DNA from 2 places in the Kurthia populi genome. Region 1 is predicted to be linked to the other one. Evidence: riboswitches for the same ligand, from Rfam matches in the RefSeq annotation. Region 1 holds a riboswitch; the other holds the start of a gene.
The links. A riboswitch is a leader RNA that binds a small molecule or an ion and turns the genes downstream of it on or off. The one in region 1 is predicted to bind cobalamin.
Positions count from the first base shown of each region.

Region 2: another riboswitch for cobalamin. It lies ahead of ACFSY7_RS15930 (energy-coupling factor ABC transporter permease); the one in region 1 lies ahead of metE (5-methyltetrahydropteroyltriglutamate--homocysteine S-methyltransferase).

Region 1 covers NZ_JBHUOR010000040.1:72,124-78,408, reverse strand. Annotated here, with positions in the region: gene ACFSY7_RS07785 (CheR family methyltransferase) at 1-356, shown strand, start outside; gene ACFSY7_RS07780 (SpoIIE family protein phosphatase) at 495-1,631, opposite strand; cobalamin riboswitch at 1,877-2,054, shown strand; gene metE (5-methyltetrahydropteroyltriglutamate--homocysteine S-methyltransferase) at 2,204-4,489, shown strand; gene ACFSY7_RS07770 (M60 family metallopeptidase) at 4,538-6,285, opposite strand, start outside.
Region 2 covers NZ_JBHUOR010000131.1:42,222-48,506, forward strand. Annotated here, with positions in the region: gene cobK (precorrin-6A reductase) at 1-238, opposite strand, end outside; gene cobJ (precorrin-3B C(17)-methyltransferase) at 251-1,888, opposite strand; cobalamin riboswitch at 2,053-2,229, opposite strand; cobalamin riboswitch at 2,458-2,642, shown strand; gene ACFSY7_RS15930 (energy-coupling factor ABC transporter permease) at 2,761-3,507, shown strand; gene ACFSY7_RS15935 (energy-coupling factor ABC transporter substrate-binding protein) at 3,507-3,806, shown strand; gene cbiQ (cobalt ECF transporter T component CbiQ) at 3,793-4,581, shown strand; gene ACFSY7_RS15945 (energy-coupling factor ABC transporter ATP-binding protein) at 4,578-5,423, shown strand; gene ACFSY7_RS15950 (hypothetical protein) at 5,457-5,954, shown strand.

The sequences.
Region 1 (6,285 bases):
ACTATACGAAAAATTATATGCTTGCGGGTGGTAGCCAAGCTTTCTCTGAATATTATTATACGGACAGTCATTTTGCGTATATAAAACCGGAGCTTCTTGAATCAATTAGTTTTGCACAGCATAACTTAGTGACAGATCAATCATTTAATGAATTTCACTTAATTATTTGTCGTAACGTATTGATTTATTTTTCACCACCACTTCAAAATAAAGTATATAAGCTTTTCCACGATAGTCTATCACGTGGTGGCTTCCTTTGCCTCGGTGCAAAAGAATCGCTCCGCTTCTCAGATATTATGCCTAAATTTGAAGAAACGATTACGAATGAAAAAATTTATCAAAAAATCTATGACTAAAAAAGAGGCTGGGACAAAACACGTCATGCTCCTTTTTTAGCGTTCACAACGAAAAACCGGAACCGCGCCACAGCGCGATTCCGGTTTTTCTTATGCTCATAGGAGCGGCTTTTCTGACACATATGTCAAAGCCTCTTTTTAATTTGCCTGAATCACAAGCATACACATATCATCTGGTTGATTCTCTTGCTGTTCACGCGGAATAACATAATCAAGTAATGGTTTATCAAGTGATAATGTTTGTACAGCAAGCTTATCCATACGTCGCTCCGCTTCAAATTCATCTGGATGCATCGCCTCTAGCACACCATCTGTAAACAGAATAATTTGCGCCGAGTTTTCGTATGAAATCGTTTGTGATTTCACATCAATATCATCGAAAAAGCCAATTGCACAGGAATTGTTGTTCAAATGTACAAGTTCTTCTTCGTTCAGCCACACATAGCCATGCGGATGCCCTGCATTGACATACTCAATCGTTTTTTCCTTCGTATTAATTAGCATATAAACACCTGTAAAGTAGTATGGAATTTTTTCTTTATCTGTATGCAATAAGGACATATAGCGATTTAATTCGATCATCACTTCAGCCGGCTTTACACGTTTCTTCACACTATCACGCAGCGCAGATGAAATAAACATACAAACGAGGGAAGCCGAAATACCATGCCCCATCATGTCAAATAACATTACGGCATAGCGATCCTCATCTATTTGTTCCCAGTAATACATGTCCCCAGCTAAATTAAATGACGGTTTATACGCCACTTGTACAGCAAGCTTGTCATCAGTAAAAGGTTCACTTAATAAACTGCGCTGCACATGTGCTGCTAAATTTAATTCATTTTCAATCTTTTCATCATGAATCATATGCCAATCCAGCTCTTGTTTTAAACGGAGCGCCACATCCATACGCGCTAGTAATTCAGTTTTGTTAATTGGTTTTGTAATATAATCATTACCACCAGCGCCAAGTGCTTCTGATAATTTTTTCTTATCATCAAGTGCAGTTGTAAATAAAATTTGGATATTTTTATAACGCTCATCACGACGAATCGTCCGACACGCTTCGATACCATCAATTTCTGGCATCATAATGTCTAATAAAATTAGATCCACTGAATCTGGCTTATACTTTAGTTCATCAATTTTCAAATAATCATACAGTGCCTGAGCTGATGTCAGAGATACACAATTATCGTACCCAGCACTTTTTAAAATTTTCTCCATGACAAATAGATTTACCTTGTTGTCATCCACTAGTAGAATCGTCATTGTATCCCTCCTAATTTCTTCTATAAGTATTTTAAAACAGCCCATTATCTGGCGTTATACTATATACCTAAGTTTTTCGCACACTACGTTTTATGTATAAATTATTGGGTGTAGCGATGTTTTCTTACAGTATAACATCAAATAATTCATCTCGTATTGTTTTAGATGGTTTTAAGTAAAATTCTGCTCATTTTCAAAATATATTTTATTTTCTGAAAAATATATGCTATAGTATTGTTCAATTACATAACGTGTTACAAACCGGTGCATGTGAGAACATGCTTAAAAGGGAAGTATGGTGTGAATCCGTCGCTGTCCCGCAACTGTAATTCGGAGTGCTTAAAAATTCGCCACTGTGTAAATGGGAAGGCTTTAAGCATGTTGATGATAAGTCAGGAGACCTGCCTGTTTTGAGTACACACCAAAGGCTCACGTGGAGATGGGCGGTGTTCTGTGCGATGGTCGGTCAAAAGGATTCGACTTTTTTAATAATGCATAGATTCTTCCGCTATTTCTTAATTGAAATAGCTTTTTTATTTGGAGTTATGTAATACACCAAAGGAGGAATATACATGATTACAACAACAATTGGTTACCCGTATATCGGAGAAAACCGCGAATGGAAACGTCTCGTAGAAAAATTTTGGAAACAAGCGATTAGCGAAGATACATTACAAGCAGAGTGGAAAAAATTACGCATTACCCATTTAAAAAAACAACAAAAACTCGGCCTAACGCAAGTAACATCTGGTGATTTTACGATGTATGACCGTATGCTCGATCTTGCATTTCTTTTTAACTTAATCCCATCTCGTTATCGCTCACTAGAAGATGTACCTTCTCTTACTACATATTATGCGATGGCTCGTGGTACGACTGACACGGTCGCTTGCGAAATGACAAAATGGTTCAATACTAATTATCACTACATCGTTCCCGAATACGAGGGCGCGAAACTGAAATTAAATCATAATCATTATGTAGATTGGTTCTTAGAGGCAAAAGAAGCGGTTGATATTGACGTGAAACCAACACTAATCGGGCCAATGACCTTCTCTCAATTAACGAAAGGCTATCGTGATAAAGAACTTGCCCACTATTTATTGGAGCTACTGCCTCTTTACGCACAGGTTTTACAGCAACTTGTAGATGTTGGAGCAGAGTGGATTCAATTAGAGGAGCCGATTTTGACTACTGCCCTATCAGAGGAAGATTGTCGCTTAGCAGAAGTTATTTATACACAACTTGTCGAGGCTGTGCCACAAGCAAAAGTGATGCTGACAACCTATTTCGAAGCGTTAACAGATTTTGAACGCATCACGAATTTACCAGTGGCTGGTATCGGATTAGATTTAATTCATGGCAAAAAAGAAAATTTAGCTGCGCTTCGTCAGCATGGCTTCCCACCACAAAAAACATTAGCACTTGGCGTGGTTAATGGTCGTGATATTTGGGCAAGTAATTTACAGGAAGTTGCACAAGATGTACAAGCCGTTCAAACACTTGTATCACCTCAAGCTATTTGGCTGCAACCCTCTTGTAGCTTGCAGCACTGCCCGGTGACCGTTGCGAATGAAACAACGCTCTTCGATACACTAAAAGATGCACTCGCATTCAGTGATGAAAAATTAGGTGAACTTGTCGAAGTAAGTGGCTATATCGAAAGCGGTGAGTGGCCAACACCAACGGCGGTATCTGCTAGCATGAAGCGTATTGAAGCATTAAAAAATCATGCAAGTCGTCAAAATGAAAGCGTGTCTACAGCACTTGCTAAGTTAGAAGAGAAAGATTTTAAGCGTACCGTCCCATTTACAGAACGTCTTGCATTACAACAACAGGCACTTCATTTACCATTATTCCCAACGACAACAATTGGCAGCTTCCCACAATCAAAAGAAGTCCGTTCATGGCGTGCTGCTTGGCGACGTGGCGATTTAGACGACTCGGCATATGAAGCAAAACTAGATGCTGAAACATTGCGCTGGATTGCCTTACAAGAAGAAATTGATTTAGATGTTCTTGTACATGGTGAATTTGAACGTACGGACATGGTTGAATACTTTGGTGAAAAACTAGCTGGCTTTGCATTCACTAAGTTTGCATGGGTGGTGTCGTATGGCTCACGCTGTGTTAAGCCGCCAATTATTTACGGTGATGTCGACTGGCTTGCGCCAATGACTGTAAAAGAAACCGTCTTTGCACAGCAACATACCGATAAATGGATGAAAGGTATGTTAACTGGGCCTGTCACGATTTTGAACTGGTCATTCGTTCGAAATGATCTTCCACGTGATGTAGTCGCAGCACAAATTGCCCTAGCACTTCGAAAAGAAATTCATGCATTAGAGGAAGCGGGCATTCGCATTATCCAAGTGGATGAGCCTGCACTACGCGAAGGGTTACCGCTGCGTCAAGACAACTGGCAAGCTTACTTAAACTGGGCTATTGATGCCTTCAAGCTTGCCACGTCAAGCGTCGATACTACGACACAAATTCACACACATATGTGCTATTGTGAGTTTAATGACTTTATTGACCCTATTACCGCACTTGATGCCGATGTCATTTCACTTGAAACATCACGTAGCCACGGCGAATTAATTCATTCACTAAAAGAAAATCCTTATCCGTATGGTATCGGCTTAGGTGTTTATGATATCCATAGCCCGCGTGTCCCATCAGCAGATGAAATGACAACGATTTTAGAAGAAAGTCTTGCGGTCATTCCAGCAAATCATTTCTGGGTCAACCCAGACTGTGGTCTAAAAACACGCCAGGAACCTGAAACCGTTGCCTCACTAAAACATATGGTCGAAGCAGCAAAAGCATTACGCAAAAAAACATTACAAACGAATTAAACGACTAAAAAAGGAGAAAGCGCGAGTTTAGCGCTTTCTCCTTTTTCTTTATTGTGCTTTTACTGTTGTTGCCTTTGTCGTACCTAATTTTTTATCATAAGCAATGATATCATACGTTGCCGCTTCCGACGTTTCATCCGTATAGTTCGGATTCGCCGTAAATGCAATTAATTCACCATTTCGATAAATTTCATAGCCAAGTAAATGCGTTGCTTGTGCATCATCCATGCTTAAACCAAGTACATTTTTCGTTGTACTATGCGTCATTGTCACATTTGGTTTCACACCTGTACTAAAGCCGGTTCCCTTATAGTCTAAAACTTTATTGTTTAAGTACCATAATTTCTTCGGCTGCGCATATTTACTCGTTTCCTTACGTGTTTCGTCATTAACCGTAAAGCCGTGTCTTGCAAAATAGTTACTTAAATCCTTTTTCAAGACGCGTGATGAATACGTCACGATATATTGCTGACGTGTCGCATCCCCGTCCGATAATGAAATCGGCTCTTCACGGTATAATTTATTTAGCTCCGCCCAGTACCCTGGATGCGCAAGCTCTAGCTGCCAAAATGTTCCTAACCGAACAGTTAATGATTGATCTGCCATTTGTACTTTATTTTCTTCTAGCGTTTGTTGATAAATGGTTTCAAATGGAATTCGGTTATCCAGGGAATTGTATTCCACAGACATCGCCATCGATACCATATTATTTGTTACCTCGCCGTATTCACGCATCCCAACAGCCATACGGTGCCCAATTTCATGTGTTAAGCCCCAGCCTGGGTACGTTTTGCTGAAGTCACTCGAGAATAAGAAAGGAATGGTATAGGCTTGAATACCAGTATGATTCCCAGCCGCATACATCGAGCCAAATGGCTGCATATAGCGAATGTTTTCACGAACTAGTTGTGGATCATGCTCAGGCTTACTACTATCTAGGCCTGAGAAATCAAAAATACGTTTAATCCATACATCATAGCCCTCAGCAGTTTTTTGAGGATTAATAGCATTCGTCACATATTGTTTATACGCTTTTGAAGCAGTACCTGTGAATAAAATGCGGTCACTCATCACTTCTGCGACATCAATCATTTCACGGTCCTTCACATCAGGATGTGCCGCTACATCAGCAGCTAAACGTGTTTGGTAGTCTTTTAAGAACGTTTTAAATTCAGCGACATTGCCTCCCTTTTCAAACAACGGGAAACGTTCGCCTCCTTCAATACGGACAACCGGTGCTTTTGATTGATTTTCAGACGTATATGGATTGACGATATAAATCGGTCCACCCTGTGTTACATTTCCATCGTACATTTGTGGTACGGTTAAAACATTTTTCCCGACATGCAGATTAAAGCTACGATTCCAAGCATTCCAGTTCCCCTGCTGTTGTGTAAACAACACTTGTGGAAGCGGATCATTAGCACCTGCTTCTACATAAATTGTAATTTTATCACCTACACGTGCTGCAATCCCTGTTGGCTGACTATTTGAACCAAAAGGCATTTTCAATACGTTTTGTGAATAGCTCGCCATATTCCCACGTTGTTCAGACGTAATAATTCGACCAGCAGTGTCCACTTCACCATTTAACAAACGACGTGCCAACTCAATATCTTCTTTGTATTGTGTATAAAGTGGATGTGTTTTCGCTGCCTTTTCAAGTGCATCTAACTTTTTATTAGTATTAAATGCTTTACTTACCTTACTTTGTGTATTGTCGGTAAATAAATCAGCCATTTTATCGCGCACGACATCTTCTTCATAAAATGAAAATTCTCCTGCCGCTGCCCAGT
Region 2 (6,285 bases), on a different contig from region 1:
CATTTTTTGACGCCTCTTCTGCAAATGGATGGCTCGCATCAACGATCATGTCGTCACCGCGTTCTTTCACCTTTGCGGCCATTTCCTCAGCTGTTAAACGCCCAACAAAGGTAGGAATGCCTTCATCTGTTAAGCTTTTCGCCGCCGAATCGGTCACGACGGTTGCAAGCACATCATAGTGTGCAGCTAGACGAACAGCGAGTGCACGAGCATCACTTGTTCCAGCTAAAAATAACATACGCTTTATCTCCTAATCTCCGCATGGTGCAGGAGCAATTTTAATTTTCGGTGCAATATCCTGATAGACAAAGTTGCCTAGTTTCTTCACGCGTTTGAAATATTTAAATAATCGTTCATTTGGATGCGCATTCTCTTTATATTCCGCCACAAGCCCTTCTACCATTGGCACAAGCTGCTCTTTTGATAAGCCTTCGACAACGGGCTGACCAGGATGCGCGGTACGACCAACTGGCTTCGCGCCGATAAAGACATCAAAGGCCCCTTTACGGTAGACAATCCCAATGTCATCCATCACCGCGCGGTAACATGCCATCCCACAGCCATTAAAGCCAATATTTAATTCCTTCGGTAAATTCATACCGCCAAGAACGCTGTGTAGCTCCTCTGCATATGGAATTGAATCCGCCTTTTCACCATCACAGAAATCACACGCTTTAATACGTGCCACGTCGCCGTATGGTGAAACTAGTAAGCCTGATTCCTTCAAACGGTCCGTAATAAGCTCAGGGGCCGTCGTTGGAATGCGCAAAATGAATTCATGCTCTGGCGTATATTCCATCGTGCCTTTTTCACCGACAACATCTGCGAGTGTCATCATTTGCTGTGGCGTAATTTTTTTATTAGCCACACCTGGACTAACGGCTAATTCAAAAATCGATTCCATTTTCTGATGCACATAGTGCTTTGGCTCAAAAACCTCGACACCTAAGCAACCAAGTGCCTCCTCCGCTAAAGATAGGGCCGACTCGGCAGGCTTTAATGGCTCAGGCTTTTTTTCTGGTGCAGGTGCTACGGGCTCATAAGAACGCCCTGTCTCCTGATCCATTGCCCATGGTTCTGCTTCCTTCTTCAAGCGCTGATGCGGCTTAAGCGGTTGCTTTTCTTCGCCTAGTGTATATTTCTTTTGATAGCCACGAGGCGTAATCATTTTATTATCATAGAAAAATGTTGATGAATTCCCGATAACAACGGTTGTCAACATGCCAATGTCATGCGTCAGCATTTCCGATAAGGTCGTCATCGTAATATGCTGTGAATCACGATACGCACTTTTTACCAGGCCAACTGGTGTATCCGGATGACGATATTCAAGTAAAATACGCTGTGCTTCAACGATTTGGCGCGTACGACGACCACTTTTCGGGTTGTACAGTGCAATAACGAAATCCGCCATTGCGGCTGCTTCAATTCGTTTTGAAATTAAATCCCATGGTGTTAAGTGGTCACTCAAGCTAATCGTACATGAGTCATGCATGACCGGTGCACCAAGTAACGATGCACATGAGTTGATTGCCGAAATACCTGGCACGATTTCAACCGGTATACCCGTTTCTTCCGTCCAGCCCTTTTCGATTAACACTTCATACACAAGCCCTGCCATACCATATACACCCGCATCACCACTTGAAATAACGGATACGATTTCGCCGGCCTCTGCTTGCTTCACCGCTTCCTGTGCACGTGATACTTCCTCCGTCATCCCTGTACTGACAACTGCTTTTGCTGTAATTAAATCTTTGATTAAATCGACATACGTTTTGTACCCGATCACCACATCACTCATTTTCAGTACATCGACTGCACGATTCGTAATATGTTGAAAGTCCCCTGGTCCAAACCCGACGACGAATAATTTACCCTGTGCCATGCTACTTCCTCCATTTCTTGTCACTCACAACTCCCCATTCGGACAATGAAGACAACAAAAAAAGCCTTCTATTCCGGAGAATAAAAGGCTGAACATACTGAAAATTTGCAAATTTAAAAAATACTGCAAATAAAGTTTGTCCAAAAGCTTCTCCCTCCGAAAAGTTTTGTCCGATTTTAAAAGCAGGTTTCCTGACTCAAGTGTCTATGACGTCATCCCTTCTCAGCTTTAGCCAATGGATTTGATGACCTCAACACTCTTACAGTAGCGGGGGCTGTAATGGCTTCTCACCATTTTCCCTATTATCCTCACAACGAGGCACTTCTAAAATGTATCGTTAGTATTTAGTTTTTAAAAAATCTTGTTTTCATCATATCGGTAATTATCTTACTTTTCAAATCTTTTTTTACTATGATGTTATAGTACAAAAGAAAATTCACATAAATCGCTTGAAATTACAGCGTTTTCTCTGTATTGATACAGTTTTTTTAATTTCAAATAAATTGAAATAAAAATTGTTATTGGCAAATTTCCACGACAATGATAAGCTATTTTACGAAATGTCGAAAAATTATATACAATTTTACGGTGCGGATAATCAATTATTCGCTTAAAAGGGAAACTTGTGAAAAACAAGTGCTGTCCCGCAACTGTGATGCTGAGTTTCATTGCGTATGCCACTGTCTAGACGATGGGAAGGTGTAATGAAATGTTGACGCGAAGCCAGGAGACCTGCCGTAAAATCAATTCGGCCTACGAGGATAGGTGTACGAAAGACAAACTTACGATGAATGCTGTCTTTTTGTGCCTATTTCCGTTATGGAGATAGGCTTTTTTCGTACATTCCTCTACTTTTATAAGGAGGATTTCGCATGAAAAAATTATTAAAATTAATGTACTTCGCGCCCATTTTACTGCTCGTACCAACGCGGGCGAATGCGATGCACATTATGGAAGGGTTTTTACCAGTCGAATGGGCCATCTTTTGGTGGGTACTCGCGCTACCATTCATTATTTTAGGGATTCGTTCAATCACGAAAACGATTAAAGAGCATCCCGAAACAAAAATGATGCTTGGTTTATCTGGCGCGTTTGCATTCGTCTTATCTGCACTAAAAATACCATCTGTGACAGGAAGTTGTTCACATCCAACAGGTGTGGGCCTTGGTACGGTATTATTCGGACCGCTTGCGATGAGTGTTGTCGGCTCTATCGTTCTACTATTCCAAGCACTTTTACTTGCGCATGGTGGCCTGACAACACTTGGCGCCAATGCTTTTTCAATGGCAGTCGCTGGTCCAATCATTGCGTGGTATGTTTTTAAAGGCGCACAAAAAGTTGGTTGGTCGTTCTCTGTTGCGGTCTTTTTAGCAGCGATGCTTGGTGACCTCGGTACATATGTAGTGACATCCTTCCAATTAGCACTTGCCTTCCCAGCTGAGTCTGGTGGTATTTTCGCATCATTCGGTAAATTTGCGAGCATTTTCGCCTTCACACAAATTCCACTTGCGATTAGCGAAGGATTATTAACCGTTGTTGTCATGAACTTCTTACGTAAATACAATATTGCTGAATTAAAAGCATTAAATATTTTCAAAAAAAATAAGGAGGCGGCATAATGTTCAAAAAAAATCTCTTATTAATCGCCATCGTTATTATTTTAGCCATTGTGCCACTATTCCTTCAAAAAGGCGCTGAGTTTGGTGGCGCTGATGGTGAAGCGGAAGCGGCCATTACTGAAATCAACAAAGATTATGAGCCATGGTTTTCAAGCCTTTGGGAACCACCAAGTGGCGAAATTGAAAGTTTATTATTTGCACTACAAGCGGCAATTGGTGCAGGATTTATCGGTTACTTCTGCGGTTTAATGCGCGGACGCTCAAAAAAAGTGGACAAGGATCTGCATGATTCCCATTGATCAATACGCCTACGTTAATCGTTTAGCGACGGTGCATCCACTCGAAAAAATGGCCTTTTCATTTGTATTTTTATTATTTGCCATTTCAACAAAAGATGTGCTGATTTCACTCATTACGTTTTTCGTAATGAGTGTTTTCATTTTAATTGCCGCAAAAATTCCGCTAATAACGTATCTTAAACTGCTCCTTCTACCCGGCTTCTTCTTATTATCGAGCCTTGCAGGAATTTTAATTTCTTTTACAACCGCCACTCATTTACCGAGCCATGTTGCGGATTGGACCGTCTTTGGTGTGACGATTTTCATCGGCACCGCAAGTATTCATACGGCCTATCATTTATTTTTTTCAGTGCTCGCAAGCATTAGTTGTTTGTATTTTTTAACGCTGACGACACCCATTACCGCCATTACCTATGCGATGCGAAAACTAAAATTCCCAATTGTATTTGTTGATTTATGTGAATTAACGTACCGTTTTATTTTCGTGTTCTTAGCGAGTATGCAGCGCATTTATCAGGCACAGCAGTCACGTCTCGGCTATCAAAATAAGAAGCGATGGATTCAGTCAATTGGCTTTTTAATTACTTCGATGTTTAAGGATGTCTTCAAGCGTGCGCATGAGCTCAACAATGCGATGCAGGCGCGCTGTTATGATGATACAATCACCGATACATTGTATGGCTATAGTGTATGTCGTCGTAATTGGTACGGTGTTGCCGCTTGTCTATGCGGTTTATTTATTATTTACTTCATATTAGGAGGGCTTCTTACATGACGATTTCTTTTCAGCACGTCACTTTTCAATACGCAGACGGGACGACCGCATTACATGACTTATCCCTCGACATTCCAACGGGGAAAAAAATCGCCCTTCTTGGCAATAACGGTGCCGGGAAATCGACTCTTTTTCAGCATATGAATGGCCTTTTACAGCCAACAAATGGCACCGTTTTATACAACGACGTGCCGCTAAACTATAAACGTAAAGGCCTGCAAACATTACGCCAAAAAGTGGGCATCGTCTTTCAAGACCCCGACTCGCAGCTCTTTTCTGGTACGGTTGAGCAGGATATCGCCTTTGGACCAACCAATCTTGGCTGGGATAAGAAAATCGTTAAACAAAAGGTCGATGCTGTTATTGATCTTCTTGAAATTGAAGCCTTGCGCAAAAAGCCCCTTCATTTTCTAAGTCTCGGCCAGAAAAAACGCGTGGCCATTGCGGGTGTTCTAGCAATGGAGCCAGAATTGATGATTTTGGATGAGCCCTCTGCTGGACTTGATGGCTATTATACACAGCAAATCATGCAGATTTTATCGACACTGCACACGCCTGAGCGCACGATTATTTTATCGACACATGATGTGAATTTTGCCTATGAATGGGCAGATGAAATTATTGTCGTCAGTGATGGCCAGCTGCTTTATCAAGGGGACCCAGTTCATTTATTCAAGCATGATACGATTTTAAAAAAGGCCCATCTCGACACACCGTGGCTTTTTGAAACGACGATGGCCTTAATTCAAAAACAGATTATCAAGCCACTCGAACACTTCCCGCGCTCAAAGGAGGCTCTTTTTGAGCTGTTACCAACAGGGCGCGCAGTGCAATTCATCTAAAATTGGGGTATAGGATACTGAGGTGATGGCCGCATGAAAAAACTATTCGCAATTGCACTGATGATTCCTATTCTCACAGGCTGTACGACCACGCCAACTGAAACACCCACGCCTACAAACCAAAAGCTGACTTGGTATGATAGCCGCGAGGAAGCGCTCCTTAAAGGCTTAAAAAAAGAAGGCACACGGAAGGAAAATATTTTAGAGACAAAGCAATTTGGCGATGAGCAACTCATTATTTATCACGCCACAACTACACAGGGTGAAGGCATTGGCGTCGCAGCGATGCAGCAAGAAAACGACGAAAAATTCGCGTGGACGCGTGTATCGAATAAGCTCACCGTTCGCTTTACAGATGGTCAGACCGCCAATAGTCAAACGACATTCCATAGCCCTGAAGGTGTGCATTATCGCCTGTATATCGGCATTATGCCTAAGGATAAAAAAACGGTTGTCATTAATGGTCGTTCAATCCGGCCTACTGTAGATATGGATACACGTATGTATTATCATATTAAAAAAGTGAAATAAAAAAACGGCTCCCTGTGAGCCGTTTTTTTATTCTAGTTGATTTCATTGATTATCATTTACCTCATTAAAGTATCCTAAAATAAGACTACTACAGGGCACTTAAAATGGAATTATCAAGTTCCCTACGATTATTCGATCGATTTCGAATAATTTGACTGAGTTATTTTTTATTTTTTGTAAACATATAAACAAAATTACATATTAACTAAATTACATTGGTAGCATGATACGTTCATTTAACGACCTTATAGTAGGTGTGCATTTTTGCATCCCCATTTCGTTCCTTTCAGTTTAATGAATTAAAAAAGAGGCTGGGACATAAGTAGAAATT